DNA from 3 places in the Kutzneria kofuensis genome. Region 1 is predicted to be linked to each of the others. Evidence: riboswitches for the same ligand, from Rfam matches in the RefSeq annotation. Region 1 holds a riboswitch; each other region holds the start of a gene.
The links. Region 1 has a riboswitch for glycine ahead of gcvT (glycine cleavage system aminomethyltransferase GcvT). Riboswitches for the same ligand answer to the same signal wherever they lie in the genome.

Region 1 (5,562 bases):
TTGCGGCTGGTGACCAGCACCATGCAGGTGTGCGAGCCGGGCAGCAGCGAGCGCAGTTGGTCCGTGCTGGCCGCATTGTCCAAAACGACCAGAATGCGCTTTCCCGCCACCAGGCTGCGGTACATGCTGGCCTGTTCCTCGGCCGCGGACGGCACCTGGTGCGGCTCGACGCCGAGGCCGCGCAACAGCTGACCCAGCGCGTCGACGGCGGCCAGCGGCGGCTGGTTCGGGTCGAAGCCGCGCAGGTTCACGTACAGCTGGCCGTCCGGGAAGCGGTCGGCGATCCGGTGCGCGAAGTGCACCGCCAGCGCGGTCTTGCCGATTCCCGCGATGCCGTCGATGGCGGCGATCAGCACGCCGCGCTCGGTGGTGTCCAGATGTTGGCGCAGCAGCGCCAGTTCCTTGTCGCGGCCGGTGAACGTCGAGATGTCGTGCGGCAGCTGCGCCGGCACCACGCGCCCACTGGGCGGCACGGCGGCAGCGGCGGCGGGACGCGGAGTCCGGTCGGACAGGTCGGGGTCGTTGGCCAGGATCTGCTCGTGCAGCTGGCGAAGCTCCGGCCCGGGTTGGACGCCGAGCTCGGCGGCGAGCGTCCGCCGCGTCTCCGCGTACACCTCCAACGCCTCGGCCTGCCGCCCGCAGCGGTACAGCCCGCTCATCAGCAGCCCGCGCAGCCTCTCCCGCAACGGATGCTCGTGCACGACCCGGGACAGCTCGGCGACCACATCCGTGGCCCGGCCGGTGCGCAACATGAGCGACGCTCGGTGTTCGACGGCGCTCAGGTACAGCTCCGCCAGCCGGGTCCGCTCCAGCTCCGAGAACGGGCCGGGAATGCCCGACAGCGGGGCGCCGCGCCACAGCGCGATCGCGCTTTCCACATGGGCCAAGGCGGTTTGCGTGTCCGTGCCGGCCTCGCGCATCGCCGCCAGGTGCGACTCGAACGCCGTCAGGTCGACCTGGTTCTCGGGCAGCCGCAGCAGGTAGCCGGACCCGGCGCTGGCCAGCACCTGGGACGGCGCGCGGTTGGTACGGTCCGGCTCCAACGCCCGCCGCAGGCCCGCGATGTACGTGTGCACGCTGCCCTCGGCGCTGGCCGGCGGCGCCTCGCCCCAGACCGAGTCGATCAGCTCGGTGCGCGACACCGCCCGGCCCGCGTTGCTGGCCAGCACGGCGAGCACCGCTCGCTGCCGGGGCGCGCCGAGCTCGATCTCCACGTCCCCGCGCCACGCGCGCACCGGACCCAGCACCTCGACCCGGATGGTCGAGCCGTGGTCGGTCTCGGGGACGGGCATCTCGCCTCCTGTTCGCGCCTCCAGTGTGGGGTCGGCCGCCGCGGTGGCCAGTCCCGGGGCGGTCAACGCGACGGACGGGGCGGCTTGTTCCCGCTTGTCGAGGCGTCGACCCCGCCCGTCGTATCACACCGTGCCCGTGGAAGGAACGGGCCGATCGTAGCGACAACAGGATCCGCACAACCAGAACCGATGGCGGACAAGGAAAAGGTGAAGAAGATTCGGACCAGCTGATATTCGGAAGGGGGCATTCCTGGCGTCCAACGCCAGGAATGCCCCCTTCCGAGCAAACTCTGAGCTGATCAGGCGGGGATGGTGGGGTACAACGGGAAGCGCTCGGTCAACGCCACCACCCGGGCCCGCAGAGCGGTCGCGTCGAACTCCGGCGTGAGCGCCCGCGCGACGATGTCGGCCACCTCGCGGAAGGCCTCGTCGTCGAACCCGCGCGCGGCCAGCGCCGGGGTGCCGATCCGCAGGCCCGATGTCACCATCGGCGGCCGCGGATCGAACGGCACCGCGTTGCGGTTGACGGTGATCCCGATGTCGTGCAACCGGTCCTCGGCCTGCTGCCCGTCCAGTTCGGACTTGCGTAGGTCGACGAGCACCAGGTGCACCTGCGTGCCGCCGGTGAGCACGGTCGCGCCGGCGGCGACGACGTCGTCACCGAGCAACCGCTCGGCCAGGATCCGCGCGCCGGTGAGGGTGCGCAGCTGCCGCTCCCGGAACGACTCGCTCGCGGCCACCTTGAACGCGACCGCCTTCGCGGCGATCACGTGCTCCAGCGGACCGCCCTGCTGACCGGGGAACACCGCCGAGTTGATCTTCTTGGCCAGCGCCTGCTCGGACAGGATCACGCCGCCGCGCGGGCCGCCGAGCGTCTTGTGCGTGGTGGTGGTGACGACGTGCGCGTGCGGCACCGGGCTCGGGTGCAGCCCGGCCGCCACCAGCCCGGCGAAGTGCGCCATGTCCACCATCAGGTAGGCGCCCACCGAGTCGGCGATCCGCCGGAACTCGGCGAAGTCCAGCTGCCGCGGGTACGCCGACCAGCCGGCGATGATCAGCTTCGGCCGGTGTTCCTTGGCCAGCCGCTCCACCTCGGCCATGTCCACGTGGTAGTCGGACTCGCTGACGTGATAGGCGACGACGTTGTACAGCTTGCCGGAGAAGTTCAGCCGCATGCCGTGCGTCAGGTGCCCGCCGTGGGCCAGGTCCAGCCCGAGGATGGTGTCGCCCGGGTCCAGCAGCGCCATCATGGCCGCCGCGTTGGCCTGCGCGCCCGAGTGCGGCTGCACGTTGGCGTGCTCCGCGCCGAACAGCGCCTTCACCCGGTCGATCGCCAGCTGCTCGATGACGTCCACGTGCTCGCAGCCGCCGTAGTAGCGCCGGCCCGGGTAGCCCTCGGCGTACTTGTTGGTCAGCACCGAGCCCTGCGCCTGGAGCACCGCCAGCGGCGCGAAGTTCTCGGAGGCGATCATCTCCAGGGTGCCGCGCTGCCGACCCAGCTCCGCGGCCACCGCCGCGGCGACCTCCGGATCCAGCTCGGCCAGCGACGCGGTCAGCTCGACCGGTGTCACTCGCCGTCCTCCTGGATCAGCGCGGTGTACTCGTCGGCGTCCAGCAGCCCGTCGGGGTCGCCGTCCACCCGCACGGTGAACAGCCAGCCCTCGCCGAACGGGTCGTTGTTGACCACGGCCGGGTCGTCGACGACGGCCGGGTTGACGTCCACGACCTCGCCGCTGACCGGCGCGTACAGGTCGCTGACCGACTTGGTGGACTCCAGCTCGCCGCACGGCTCGCCCGCGGTGACCGCGGCGCCGGACTCCGGCAGCTGCACGTAGACGATGTCGCCGAGCTGCTCGGCGGCGTACTCGGTGATGCCGACACGGGTGATGCCGTCGGAGACCGACACCCACTCGTGCTCGGCCGTGTACCTCAGGTGGTCGGGGACGGTGCTCATGCTCGGGGCCTCTCAGGAAGAACGACGGTAGAACGGCAGCTCGACGACGTCGACCGGGGTGATGGTGCCCCGGATGTCGACGGCGAGCGCGGAACCGGGCACGGCGCGGTCGGCGTCGACGTAGGCCATCGCGACCGGATGGCCCAGCGTCGGCGACGGCGCGCCGCTGGTGACCTCGCCGATCCTCGCACCGTCGGCCGGGTCGACCACGGGGTACCCGTGCCGCGGCGCGCGGCGGCTCTCGGTGACCAGGCCGACCAGCTTGCGGGCCGGCGTCTCGCCGGCGGCCTTGGCCAGCGCGGCGCGGCCGACGAAGTCACTGGGCTTGTCCAGCTTGACCACCCGGCCCAGGCCCGCCGCGTACGGCGTCAGCTCGGTGGTCAGCTCGTTGCCGTAGAGCGGCATGCCCGCCTCCAGCCGCAGCGTGTCACGGCAGGACAGTCCACACGGGAGGATCTCGCCGGAGTCGGCGACGGCGGTCCACACCGCCTCGGCGTCGTCCGGGGCCACGAACAGCTCGAAGCCGTCCTCGCCGGTGTAGCCGGTGCGGGCCAGCAGCGCGGGCCGGCCGGCGACGGTGGTGGGGTAGGAGGCGTAGTACTTGACGGTCGACAGGTCCGTCGGCGTCAGCGGCGCCAGCAGGCTGACGGCGTTCGGCCCCTGCACGGCGATCAGCGCGTAGTCGGTGGACGCGTCGCGCACCTCGGTGTCGAAGTCCTCGGCCCGGTCGACCAGCTCGCCCGCCACCAGGGCGGCGTTGCTGGCGTTGGCGACGACCATGTAGTCCTGCTCGCCGGTGCGGTAGACGATCAGGTCGTCCAGGATGCCGCCGTCGTCGGCGCAGATCATGGTGTACCGGGCGCGGCCGACGCCGATCGCGGAGGCGTGGCCGACCAGCGCGTAGTCCAGCGCCTGGCCCGCCTGCGGGCCGGACAGCAGGATCTCGCCCATGTGTGTGAGGTCGAACAGGCCGGCGCCGGTGCGTACGGCGGTGTGCTCGGCCACGTCCCCGGTGTAGCGCAGCGGCATCTGCCAGCCGGCGAAGTCGGTGAACTTGGCGCCGAGGCGCTCGTGCACGTCGTGCAGCGGCGTGCGGCGGATGTCGGTGCCCATCAGGAGACCCCTCGTGTGGTGGAGTGAGCCTCCCCCTCTGTCATGGGCCTGAGAGTTTCACCGGCGAGCCGGCTTTCCCCTTGGGCGAGGCGCGATGGGCACGCCTGCTTTTCAGAGTCGCCTGTCCCGAGCGGTAGGGGGGCCTGAGAGATTCCGGGGAGGATTTGCTCCTTCGGCGCCTGCCCGCGATCGACAGGTCTCTCCCGCACGGTGTGAACAGCGAGGATGTACTTGTGCCGGCCACCGTATTTGGAGGTGGCCGGCACGGTCAAGATTCAAGCGTCTTGCCCCTTCAGATCACACCCGACCGCATGGCGTACGCGACCGCGTGCGGGCGGTTGCGCAGGCCGAGGCGGTTCATGACCGCGTAGACCACGTTCTTCACGGTGCGCTCCGAGTAGGAGAGCTTGGTGGCGATCTGCGCGGTGTCCCAGCCCTCGGCCATCAGGCGCAGCACGTCGATCTCGCGCGGGGCGAGCCCGGAGGCGGTGAGGCCGTTGGGCCGCAGCACCTCCTTGTGCAGGCGCTCCACCTGCGCGAGCAGCGAGCCGAGCAGCGTGGGCGGCATGTCCCCCATGCCCCGCTTGGCCGCCAGCACCGCGTGCACCAGGCGCTCGCCGCTGGCCGCCGCCTTCGGCAGCACCGCGACCACGCCGCACTCCACCGCCGCCAACAGGTCCGCGTCGTGGAACCGGTCGGTGACCAGGACGATCTTGACCGGCGTCGACTCGGCGGTCCGCCGCAGCAACCCCATCACGTCAGCGTTGACCGCGTCCGCGCACACCACGAACACCTGGGCCTCGGACAGTCTGCGCTCCGGCACCACCTGGAGCTCGGCCCGCGCCCGCAGGCAGCTGATCGCGCCGGCCAGGGTGATCGGATCGCCCGCGTGGACGGCTACCCACACTCTGTCCATGGTGTGTCCTCCTCGCTGTGTACCCCCAGGAACACACTGTGCAACGACCTTCTTCAGAGGATCTTCACGACGCCTCCATGTCGTAGAGAAAGTGCTGACCAGCGGTTTTCTCGAAGTCCACCCGATCGGGCGAGCGCGGCAAGGTAAGAACGGGCATCGGATCGCCCCGTTCGGGCACACTCTCGAGGCCCGGGGCTGGGAAGTTCCTGGTTGACCTGGGATCGTCTCCAGTAGGCTGGCCGCAGTCCCCCGCGCGAGCAGGAGGAGCCTGTTGGTCGTCGAGGATG
Region 2 (5,562 bases), 4.7 Mb from region 1:
AGTCCAGCACGGTAGGTTTGAGCGGTCCCGAAGGATCCACCAGCAGGAGGCGAGCTCAGGTGAGCACGAACGACGGGCCCGGTGTTCCGCCGGAGCAGTCCCCGGAGCGGACCACTGTCTTCCGGGCCGACTTCCTCACCGACGCCGAGGGCGTCGAGGCCCCAGTCCAGGAGCCGGCGGTCGCCGGTGTCGACGCACTGCCCGCCGGGTCCGCCCTGCTGGTGGTCAAGCGCGGCCCCAACGCCGGTTCGCGCTTCCTGCTCGACCAGGACACCACCAGTGCGGGTCGGCACCCCGACAGCGACATCTTCCTCGACGACGTCACCGTCTCCCGCCGGCACGCCGAGTTCCGGCGCGAGGGCGGCGAGTTCGTGGTGATCGACGTCGGCAGCCTCAACGGCACCTACGTCAACCGCGAGCCGGTCGACCAGGCCGTGCTGGCCAACGGCGACGAGGTGCAGATCGGCAAGTTCCGCCTGGTGTTCCTCACCGGCCCGGGATCCGGGGGCCAGGGGGGCCAGTGACGTCGGCCGGGCGGCCACAGCGCGACGGGCTGAGCATCGGGGCGGTGCTGGCGCAGCTGCGCCCCGAGTTCCCGGACGTGACCATCTCCAAGATCCGGTTCCTCGAGTCGGAGGGGCTGCTGCGTCCGGCGCGCACGCCGTCGGGCTACCGGCAGTTCACGCAGGTGGACGTGGACCGGCTCCGTTACGTGCTGGCCGCCCAGCGCGATCACTACCTGCCGTTGAAGGTGATCAAGGAACAGCTCGACGCGGCATCCGACCCCGACCAGCCGGCTCGCGCCCTGGTCGGGGTCGATCGCTTACCCACGCCAGAGGACTTCGCCGCCGGCCACGAGGTGCGGATGACCCGTGAGGAACTCTTCGCCGAGACCGGCATCGATCAGCGGCTGCTGACCGAGTTGGAGAACTACGGCCTGGTCCGGTCCGGCGCGGCCGGCTTCTACGACCAGGACGCCATGCTGGTCGCCCGCATCGTGGTGGCCATGGGGGAGTTCGGCATCGAGCCCCGCCACCTGCGCACCTTCAAGGTGTCCGCGGACCGCGAGGTGGGGCTGCTGCACCAGATCGTCGGCCCGATGTACCGGCAGCGCGACCCGGACGCGCGGGAGCGGGCGGACGAGATCGTGCGCGAACTGGCGTCGCTCTCGGTTGCGCTCCATACACTTCTGGTCAAGACCGGACTGCGCGGCGTGGCCGGCGGGTGATCTTGACTACGTGCCGCCCGCAAGCGTCGTGCCCGCATGGCGGGTAGCGTCGAGACAGTCCGTGGGGGATCCTCGTAGGTGCGGGGACGCCAAGGTTCAGCCCGCTGAGGGAGGCGATACCCGATGAGCGAGATGCGCGTCGTCGGAGTTCGGGTCGAGCTGCCCGCGAACAGCCCGATCCTGTTGCTGCGCGAGACCGATGGGGACCGCTACCTGCCGATCTGGATCGGGAACGCGGAAGCCACCGCCATCGCCATCGAACAGCAGGGCGTGCGGCCGGCCCGGCCGCTGACCCATGACCTGCTCAAAGAGGTGATCGCCGCCCTCGGCCGGGAGCTGACCCAGGTCCGCATCACCGACCTGCAGGAGGGCACCTACTTCGCCGAGCTCGTGTTCGACGGCGGAATCAAGGTGTCCGCCCGGCCGAGCGACTCGGTCGCGCTCGCCCTGCGTGCGGGCGTGCCCATCCACGCCGAGGAATCCGTGCTGGCCGAGGCCGGCCTCGTCATCCCGGACGAGCAGGAGGACGAGGTGGAGAAGTTCCGCGAGTTCCTGGACTCGGTTTCGCCCGAGGACTTCCGCGGAGCGGAACAGTAACTTTGCGCCGCGTTCCGCGGCGGGCGAGGCCGCTCGTGACCGGTGCCTCGCCCTTGCTGGATTTCGACCGCCGCATCGGCTCGGTGGTGTGTGCTTCGGGTGGCGGCGATCGAAATCCAGCAACCGTGCGAAGCACCGGCGCGGCCTCGCGCTGTTGGCGACATTCCGTTCGGCACCGACTTTCGTAGGCGGCGCGGCCTCGCGGCGGCTTTGCTACCGACTTTCGTAGGCGGCGAGGTCACGGGCCAGCCTCTAGGGTGTGCCGATGATCTCCAGTCGGGTTCTCGCGATCGCCGCTTCCGCCGCCGTCCTGTGCCTGTCCGGGATCGTCACGGCCAGCGCGGCGCCGTCCGTCAACACGCTCGACGTGCCGGCCAAGCCCAAGGCCGCCGCGACCAGGCCCGCCGCCGACAATCCCGCCTGCGTGTACACGAAGGCGGTGCCGGCCGACAGATTCAAGGGGCTGCCCCCGTTCGACCCGGCCAAGGCGGCCAAGCCGTACACCGCCCGCCTGGTCACCGACCAGGGCCTGATCACCTTCCAGGCGCTGACCGACAAGGCGCCGTGCACCACGAACTCGTTCCGCTTCCTCGCGGAGCACAACTACTACGACTTCACGCACTGTCACCGGCTTGTCACCCAGCGGATATACGTGCTGCAGTGCGGCGACCCGACCGGCACCGGCAGCGGCGGCCCGGGCTACTCGTTCCCGGACGAGAACCTGACCGGCGCCACCTACCCGGCCGGCACGGTGGCGATGGCCAACGCCGGCCCGAGCACCAACGGCTCCCAGTTCTTCTTCTGCACCGAGGACACCAAGCTGGCGCCGAACTACACCCCGTTCGGGCGCGTCACCGGCGGCCAGGACGTGCTGCGCAAGATCGCGGCCGGCGGCGAGGACGACCAGAACAACCCGGGCGACGGCTTCCCCAACCTGCCGGTCGACATCCTGCACGTGCAGATCTCTGGCCGATAGCTGTCTCGGGCCGTCAGACACTTTGTGTCAACGCTGTCATCGGTTCAGTGACACGCAGTCGTCACCGTGACGACCGCCTCCACATGACGGTTTCGCCGCCCCGCGCGTCGCGTTGACCCGTCCCATGGGCGGACTTACCGTCAGAGGGGAGTCGGTCGTGACGGTGTGAACCCCCATCGTTGCGACCTTGTGACCGGCGGTTCCCCGGACGGAGGACCGTCGGTTCCGGTCGCCGGTCGTCAGGCCGGTCGAGGGGAGGCTGTCGTGGTGGAGGGTGCGCCCGCGCACGCCGGCGCCGGTGAACAGGGAGCCCTGTTCCCGGACGCGTCGGTGCCCGACGAGCTCGTCGGCTATCGGGGGCCCGCCGCGTGCCAGATCGCCGGCATCACCTACCGGCAGCTGGACTACTGGGCCCGCACCGACCTGGTCGCGCCGACGATCCGCAGCGCGCACGGCTCCGGCAGCCAGCGGCTGTACTCGTTCAAGGACCTGCTGGTGCTCAAGGTGGTGAAACGCCTGCTCGACACGGGCGTCTCGCTGCAGAACATCAGGGTCGCCGTCGACCACCTGCGCCGCCGCGGCGTCGCCGACCTGGCCAAAATCACCCTGTTCAGCGACGGCACCACCGTCTACGAGTGCACCTCACCCGAAGAGGTCGTCGACCTGCTGCAGGGCGGGCAGGGGGTGTTCGGCATCGCGGTCAGCGGGGCCATGCGCGAGATCAGCGGCACCATCCACGAGTTCCAGGCGGAGCGCGCGGACGGCCTGGAGCTGGAGCCGCAGGTCGAGGACGACCTCTCGCAGCGCCGGCGGGCCCGCCGCACCGGCTGACCACGGATGGGCTGGGCCGCCGGCCACGGGATCGGGCCGCTGCTCGGCTGGCCACAGGATCCGGCTGTAGCCTGGCTGGCCGCGGGGATCGGGCCGCCGCATGGCCAGGCCACGAGGATGGGCCGGCCGCCGAACGTGATCGAGGTGACACGCCGCGGTCAACTCTGGGGCTGGTAACCCGGCCGGGGTAAACTCTCGCGTGTAGTCGCACATCCCGTGCGGGAGAGTCCGGACCGGCAGGTTCGGCGCCGAAGGAGCAAATCCTCCCCGGAACCTCTCAGGCACCAGGACCGTACGGGACAGACGCCTCTGGAAAGAGGGCGTGGGGTCACTCGCGTCCCGCCGACGGTGCAAGCCCGCGCTGTGTCGACAGACATTGGGCGGGTGAAGCTCTCAGGTGCCCGTCATGGGCGGGGACAGAGGGGGAGGGCAACGGCCCGCGCCCGTATGCCCACGCCCCGGAGGCCCGACGCATGACGACTGACCGCATTCCCCTGGCCGCGCTCGAGCACGGCACGCCCTTCGCGGACCGCCACGTCGGTCCCCGTGCCGCGGAGCTCGGCAAGATCCTGGACGTGATCGGCGTCGGCTCGCTGGAGGAGCTGGCCCAGCGCGCCGTGCCGTCGGCCATCCGCAGCGACGAGCTGAGCCTCGGCCTGCCCGCCCCGGCCACCGAGGTCGAGGCGCTGGCCGAGCTGCGGGCGCTGGCCGACCGGAACCGCCCGATGGTGCAGATGATCGGCCTCGGCTACTACGGCACGGTCACCCCCGGCGTCATCCTGCGCAACGTGCTGGAGAGCCCGGCCTGGTACACCGCCTACACGCCGTACCAGCCGGAGATCTCGCAGGGCCGCCTCGAGGCGCTGCTCAACTTCCAGACGATGGTCGCCGACCTGACCGGGCTGCCGGTGGCCAACGCGTCGATGCTGGACGAGGCGACCGCCGCCGCGGAGGCGATGACCCTGGTCCGCCGGGCCGGCAAGTCCAGGTCGAACAAGTTCGTGGTGGACGCGGACACGCTGCCGCAGACCATCGCGGTGATCGAGACCCGGGCCGAGCCGCTGGGCATCGAGGTCGTCGTGGCCGACCTCTCGCAGGGCATCGAGGGCCTCGGCCTGGGCGGCGACTTCTTCGGCGCGCTGCTGTCCTTCCCGGGCGCCTCCGGCGTGATCCGCGACCACGAGTCCGTGATCGGGGAGATCCACGCGGCCGGCGCCGCCGCGGTCGTCGCGGCCGACCTGCTCGCGCTGACGCTGCTGCGCGCGCCCGGCGAGATCGGCGCGGACGTCGTCGTCGGCACCACCCAGCGGTTCGGCGTGCCGATGGGCTTCGGCGGCCCGCACGCCGGCTACATGGCCGTCCGCAAGGGCTTCGAGCGGCAGCTGCCGGGCCGGCTGGTCGGCGTGAGCGAGGACGCCGACGGCAACCGCGCCTACCGGCTCGCGCTGCAGACCCGTGAGCAGCACATCCGCCGCGAGAAGGCCACCAGCAACATCTGCACCGCGCAGGTGCTGCTGGCCGTGATCGCCTCGATGTACGCCGTCTACCACGGTCCGGAGGGCCTGCGGGCCATCGCCACCCGCGCGCACCGCATGGCCACCGTGCTGGCCGCCGGCCTGTGCGAGGGCGGCGTGGCCGTGGTGCACGGCGAGCTGTTCGACACCGTGCTGGCCGAGGTGCCCGGCAAGGCGGCCGAGGTCGTGGCCAAGGCCCGCGAGTTGGGCGTGAACCTCCGCCTTGTCGACGAAGACCACGTCGGCATCGCGTGCGACGAGACCACCACCCGCCAGCACCTTTCCCTGGTGTGGCAGGCGTTCGGCGTCACTGTGTCCGATGTGGACGGTCTGGACGCCGACACCGCCGACGGCATCCCGCCGGCCCTGCGCCGCACCAGCGAGTTCCTCACCCACCCGGTGTTCCACCAGCACCG
Region 3 (5,562 bases), 290 kb from region 1:
CGTCCACGTTCTGCGTCAGCACCCTCGTGTTCGGCAGCTTCGCCAGCGCCCGATGCGCCTCGTTCGGCTCCGCCTCCCACGCCGGGTGCTTCTCGTACCGCCGCCAGAACTCCCGGCGCGTCTCCGCGTCCCCCATGAAGCTCTCGTACGTGAAGAGGTTCTGCGCCTTCGGGTCCCTGGTCCACTCCCCCTGCGGGCCGCGGTAATCCGGGATGCCCGAGTCCGTCGAGATCCCCGCCCCCGTCAACACCGCGATCCTGGTCATGCGTCACAGCCTAAGTTGCCGGCACAACCTCATTTGCGTCACGGACCATCCCCCATGCGAGGTACGCGAAGGGGACCAACAACAGCAGGTCCACCCCGCTGGCTACCCACTCGATTCGCAGGATCTGCCCCACTGGAAACACCAGTCCGCCCAGGCACACCAGCGCTCCCACCCACCTGGGCGCCTCTCGCGCGAGCAACAACCCGATCCCCGTCAACACCAACGCCGCCGGAAACATCGGCCCCGCCAGCCAGAACGCCACGTCCCCCGCGAACGGATACGGCTCCAGCGCGCTTATCGCCCTGCTGTGCGACATCCCCAGAGCCGCCTCGTAGATCGCCTGCACCCCGAACGCCGTGCCTCCGACCACCCCCAGCACCGTGACCAACGTCGCCACTGCCCCGTACCTCGGCAGCTTTCTCGACACCCCTGCCAGCACCGTCACCAGCCCGTACGCCCACAGCCCCGTAGCCAGCACGACCAACGCGCCGCCCGTCGCTCCCTGGCTCTGCCCCTCCCAGAATGCCGTCGACGCCCCCGTCAACGCCGGCCCCGCCACCAGGCACGCCCCCGCCAGCACCCTGCCGAACCCGTTCCCCGCCATGGCAATCAGATTCGGCCACGAGGCCGTCAGCTCACATCAGGGATGCCCCTGACCTCACCCCAGTAGCACCCTCATGTCCTCCGCCAACCTCCGCATCTCTTCTCCCGCCTCCACTCCTCTCACCGTCACCGACGCGCTCCACGCATCCCTCTCCCGCCACGGCGCGAGAGACCACGTCATATCCCCGCGCCCGCCCGACTTGTACGTCGCCCCGATCCGCACATCCCGATCCAGGCTTTCCCACACCCTCGTCCCGCTCCACCCCTCGAAGCTCTCCGCCAACTCCCCCACGAACTTCTCCGGCGCTTCGTTGAACACCACCACCCGGTGCGCCCGCGCCGTCATGTCCACCGCCCCGATCTCGATACAGAAAGCCAGCATCTCGTCGTCGTACGGATGCGTCCGGTTCCACAGGCGGATCCACCCCTCCGGGCCGCCCAACCTCACCGCCGTGCCGTCGTCCTCCACTCGCGCGCACATATGTTCCATACCCGCAGCCTAGGCAGCCTCTCCCGCCCACTGCCCCGGAATGCCGATGAGAGATCACCGAAGCGCGAGTCAGCACTCGATGACGTTCACCGCGAGGCCGCCGCGGGCCGTCTCCTTGTACTTGTCCTTCATGTCGCGGCCGGTGTCGCGCATGGTCTTGATGACCTTGTCGAGGGAGACGAAGTGGGCGCCGTCGCCACGGAGGGCCATGCGGGCGGCGGTGATGGCCTTGATGGAGGCGAGGGCGTTGCGTTCGATGCACGGGATCTGCACGAGGCCGCCGATGGGGTCGCAGGTGAGCCCGAGGTTGTGCTCCATGGCGATCTCGGCGGCGTTCTCGACCTGCTCGGGGGTGCCGCCGAGAACCTCGGCGAGACCAGCGGCGGCCATGGAGCAGGCGGAGCCGACCTCGCCCTGGCAGCCGACCTCGGCGCCGGAGATGGAGGCGTTCTCCTTGAACAGGACGCCGATGGCGCCGGCGGTGAGCAGGAAGCGAACGACGCCGTCGTCGGAGGCGCCGGGGACGAAGCGGGAGTAGTAGTGCAGCACGGCGGGGACGATGCCGGCGGCGCCGTTGGTGGGGGCGGTGACCACGCGGCCGCCGGCGGCGTTTTCCTCGTTGACGGCGAGGGCGAACAGGGTGACCCAGTCCATGACCCGCAGGGGGTCGGTGGTGAAGTGCTCGGCGGCGAGAGTCCGCCGGAGGTCGGCGGCGCGGCGGCGGACCTTGAGACCGCCGGGGAGGGTGCCCTCGACGGTGCAACCCCGCTCGACACACTCCTGCATGACGTGCCAGATGTGCAGCAGACCGGAGCGAACCTCGGTCTCGGGACGCCAGGACAACTCGTTGGCCAGCATGACATCGCTGATGGACAGGCCGGATTCCCGGGTCCGGGCAAGGAGTTCGTCGCCGGAGAGGAACGGGTGCGGCAGGACGGTCTCGTCCTGCTTGATCCGGTCCGTCCCGGTGGCGGTCTCGTCGACGATGAAGCCACCGCCGACGGAGTAGTAGACGGCGGAATCCAGCGAGGAGCCGTCGGAAGCGAAGGCGGCGAAGCTCATTCCGTTGGGGTGCAACGGAAGTTGCTTGCGGCGGTGCATGATCAGGTCGGTGTCCTCGACGAACTCGATCTCCCGGGAACCGCCCAGAACGAGCCGACAACTGGACCGGATGTGGGCGACGCGGTCGTCGGCGTCGGTGGGGTCGCACAGCTCGGGCTGTGAACCCTCGAGACCGAGCATGACGGCCTTGGGGCTGCCGTGACCGTGCCCGGTGGCGCCGAGGGAGCCGAACAGCTCGACGTGGACGCGGGCGACGGAGTCGAACCGGCCGGCGGCCCGCAGACGTGAGACGAACATGCAGGCGGCCCGCATCGGCCCGACGGTGTGCGAGCTGGACGGACCGATCCCCACCGAGAAAAGGTCGAAAACGCTGATGGCCATGACGGACTCCAGGGCATGCCGAGGACGACGGAAGCTCCCCCTCTGTCATGGGACCTGAGAGCTTCGCCGTCACGACCGCGACAGCTTGCACCGTGGGTGTGCGTGCACGACCGCGCACGCTGCTTTCCAGAGTCGCCTCGCCCGGCCGGTCTGGTTGCCTGAGAGTGTGCGGGGAGGCTTGCTCCTTCGGCGCCTCGGCGAATCCGAGGGCTCTCCCGACCGGGCTGTGTGCCGGAGGCACGCGGCCTGTGTGGAATTGTTGGCCCTCACTGTAGGCGAACCGGGGAGCGGCTGATGAGGTTCGGCGCCAACTACACGCCCAGCAAGCACTGGTGGCACACCTGGCTGGACTTCGAGCCGGACTCGATCCGCCGCGACCTGGACCAACTGGCCGGCCTGGGCCTGGACCACGTGCGGGTGTTCCCGATCTGGCCGGTGTTCCAACCCAACCGCGGCGTGATCCGGGAGAAGGCGGTCGAGCAGCTGCTGGACCTGGTTCGCATGGGCGCCGAGGCGGGCTTGGACGTCACGGTGGACGGCATCCAGGGCCACCTGTCGAGCTTCGACTTCTACCCCTCCTGGACGCAGACCTGGCACCACCGCAACGTCTTCACCGATCCGGACGTCCTGGAGGGCCAGGCCCTGCTGCTGCGCACGCTGGCCACGGCGCTGCGCGGGGAGCCGAACTTCCTGGGAATGACGCTGGGCAACGAGATGAACAATCTGGTCGCGCACAACCCGTGCACGGCAGCCGAGGTGGACGTCTGGCTGGACCGGCTGCTCGAGGTGGTCAACACGGCCGATCCGGACCACCCGCACTGCCATTCGGCCTTCGACGACGCCTGGTACGTCGACGACCACCCGTTCACCCCGCTGGCCAGCGCGACCAAGGGCGCCATGACCACGGTCCACCCCTGGGTCTTCACGCTGAACGCGGCCCGTCGTTACGGTCCGCAGTCGACGGAGATCCACCACCTCGCCGAGTACGGCACGGAGCTGGCCCGCGCCTACGGCACGGTGGACCGGGTGATCTGGGTGCAGGAGGTGGGCGCGCCGGCCCCGCACATCCCGGTCGAGCACGCCGTGGAGTACGCGGAGCAAACGATTGCCAACGTGGCGACCTGCAAGAACGTCTGGGGTCTTACGTGGTGGTGCTCGCACGACGTGGACCGGAAGTTCATCGACTACCCGGAGCTGGAGTACGGCCTCGGCCTGTTCGACGCGGACGGCAACGCGAAGCCGCTGGCCAAGGCGGTGGCCAACGCCGTGCACGCAGAGTTGCCGAAGCCGGTGGACCGCACGACGGCCCTGCTGTTCGACGGCAAGCGCAGTTCCTCCGGGCCGGGCGGCGCGTTCTTCGAGGCCTGGATGCGGTTGGCCAAGGAGGGCCAGCGGCCGGCGATCGTCATGGACACGACGCCGGAGTACCTGGCGGCCCGGGGCGTGACCGAGGTCTTGACAGTGTGAGACCGGCCACCCAGGATCAACAGTCATCCGATGACTAACCGCGTCAGGCCCCGGTCCGCCGCATAAATCACCCATACACATCGGATCTGTTCGTCGCCTGGCGGCCCGACGCAGGAGGGCTCGATGACGACCTTCCCCAGACGGACCGCCCTGGGACTGGCCCTGGGCGCCACCGTGCTCGCCACGGTGTCCACCACGGCCACGGGGGCCGCCTTCGCGGCGTCCACCGCACCGAATCCGGTCCCCGTCCCGCTCGACGGCCTCTTCGACAACGACGGCATCGACACCGCCACCGCCCATGACGGCAACTTCGACGGATCCGGCTACACCTTCCCGGCCGAGGGCTTACCCAGCGGCCAGGTCACGGTGGACGGCGTCCCGTTCGCCTTCCCGACGCCGACCGGCAAGAACAACATCGTGGCCATGGGTCAGCAGATCCCGCTGCCCAAAGGCCGCTACGTCACGGCCCTGTTCCTCACGGCCTGCTCGTATGGCGCGACCGGCGGCACGGCGACCGTCCACTACGCCGACGGCAGTACCAGCGAGGCCCAGCTGGGCGGGGCCGACTGGTACTCCGGCAGCGGCCAGCTCGTCGCCCCGTTCCGCTACACGCCGGGCGGCGGCACCGACCAGAATCCGGTGTCGATCGGCACCTCGCAGGTCTGGATCGACCCGAACCGGGACGCGGTGGCGATCACCCTGCCGACCACCAATCCCGCCGTCGAGGGCCAGTCCAGCCTGCACGTGTTCGCGCTCAGCCTGCAGCCGGTGACCGTCGGCAAGGCGGTCACGCTGCGCGGCACGAAGTCCACGACCAGCCTGCTGACCGACGCCGGTCCGCAGGTCGTGGAGGCGACGCTGGTCAACCTCGGCACGGAATGGATCACCCCGCAGGACCAGCTGACGGTCTCCGTGGACGTCCAGGGCGGCCATACGGTCGCGCCGGCGACCGTGGACTGGCTCGCGCCCGGCGACGAAGCGAAACTGCGCATCGGCATCCGCAAGGACCAACGCGTCGACGACGGCACGACGGTGACCGGCACCATCGCGGCGAAGTCCAAAAAGGACACACTGGCGAGTGCGAGCGCCCCGATCCTGCTGGGCATACCGGATTACCAACCGGCCGACACGTCGCTGAACACCCACCAGGCCCCGTACTGGTTCCAGGACGCCAAGTTCGGCATCTTCATCCACTGGGGCGTCTACTCGGTGCCGGCCTGGTCGCCGCCGGGCAAGCAGTACGCGGAGTGGTACTGGAACTGGATGCAGGACCCGTCCAACGCGGTCTACGACT

Region 2: linked by a shared signal. The riboswitch ahead of gcvP (aminomethyl-transferring glycine dehydrogenase) and the one ahead of gcvT (glycine cleavage system aminomethyltransferase GcvT) in region 1 are both predicted to bind glycine.
Region 3: linked by a shared signal. The riboswitch ahead of BJ998_RS24120 (L-serine ammonia-lyase) and the one ahead of gcvT (glycine cleavage system aminomethyltransferase GcvT) in region 1 are both predicted to bind glycine.

What each region holds. Positions count from the first base shown of each region.
Region 1 is NZ_JACHIR010000001.1:4,866,285-4,871,846, forward strand. It holds gene BJ998_RS22665 (AfsR/SARP family transcriptional regulator) at 1-1,292, opposite strand, end outside; gene glyA (serine hydroxymethyltransferase) at 1,592-2,863, opposite strand; gene gcvH (glycine cleavage system protein GcvH) at 2,860-3,246, opposite strand; gene gcvT (glycine cleavage system aminomethyltransferase GcvT) at 3,259-4,359, opposite strand; glycine riboswitch at 4,390-4,479, opposite strand; glycine riboswitch at 4,481-4,575, opposite strand; gene BJ998_RS22685 (helix-turn-helix transcriptional regulator) at 4,652-5,275, opposite strand; gene BJ998_RS22690 (hypothetical protein) at 5,547-5,562, shown strand, end outside.
Region 2 is NZ_JACHIR010000001.1:169,384-174,945, reverse strand. It holds gene garA (glycogen accumulation regulator GarA) at 60-524, shown strand; gene ftsR (transcriptional regulator FtsR) at 521-1,228, shown strand; gene BJ998_RS00830 (bifunctional nuclease family protein) at 1,352-1,825, shown strand; gene BJ998_RS00825 (peptidylprolyl isomerase) at 2,091-2,801, shown strand; gene BJ998_RS00820 (MerR family transcriptional regulator) at 3,066-3,632, shown strand; glycine riboswitch at 3,842-3,935, shown strand; glycine riboswitch at 3,936-4,062, shown strand; gene gcvP (aminomethyl-transferring glycine dehydrogenase) at 4,106-5,562, shown strand, end outside.
Region 3 is NZ_JACHIR010000001.1:5,160,917-5,166,478, reverse strand. It holds gene BJ998_RS24135 (SIR2 family NAD-dependent protein deacylase) at 1-265, opposite strand, end outside; gene BJ998_RS24130 (hypothetical protein) at 276-869, opposite strand; gene BJ998_RS24125 (DUF6228 family protein) at 924-1,337, opposite strand; gene BJ998_RS24120 (L-serine ammonia-lyase) at 1,428-2,801, opposite strand; glycine riboswitch at 2,938-3,029, opposite strand; gene BJ998_RS24115 (glycoside hydrolase 5 family protein) at 3,096-4,268, shown strand; gene BJ998_RS24110 (alpha-L-fucosidase) at 4,392-5,562, shown strand, end outside.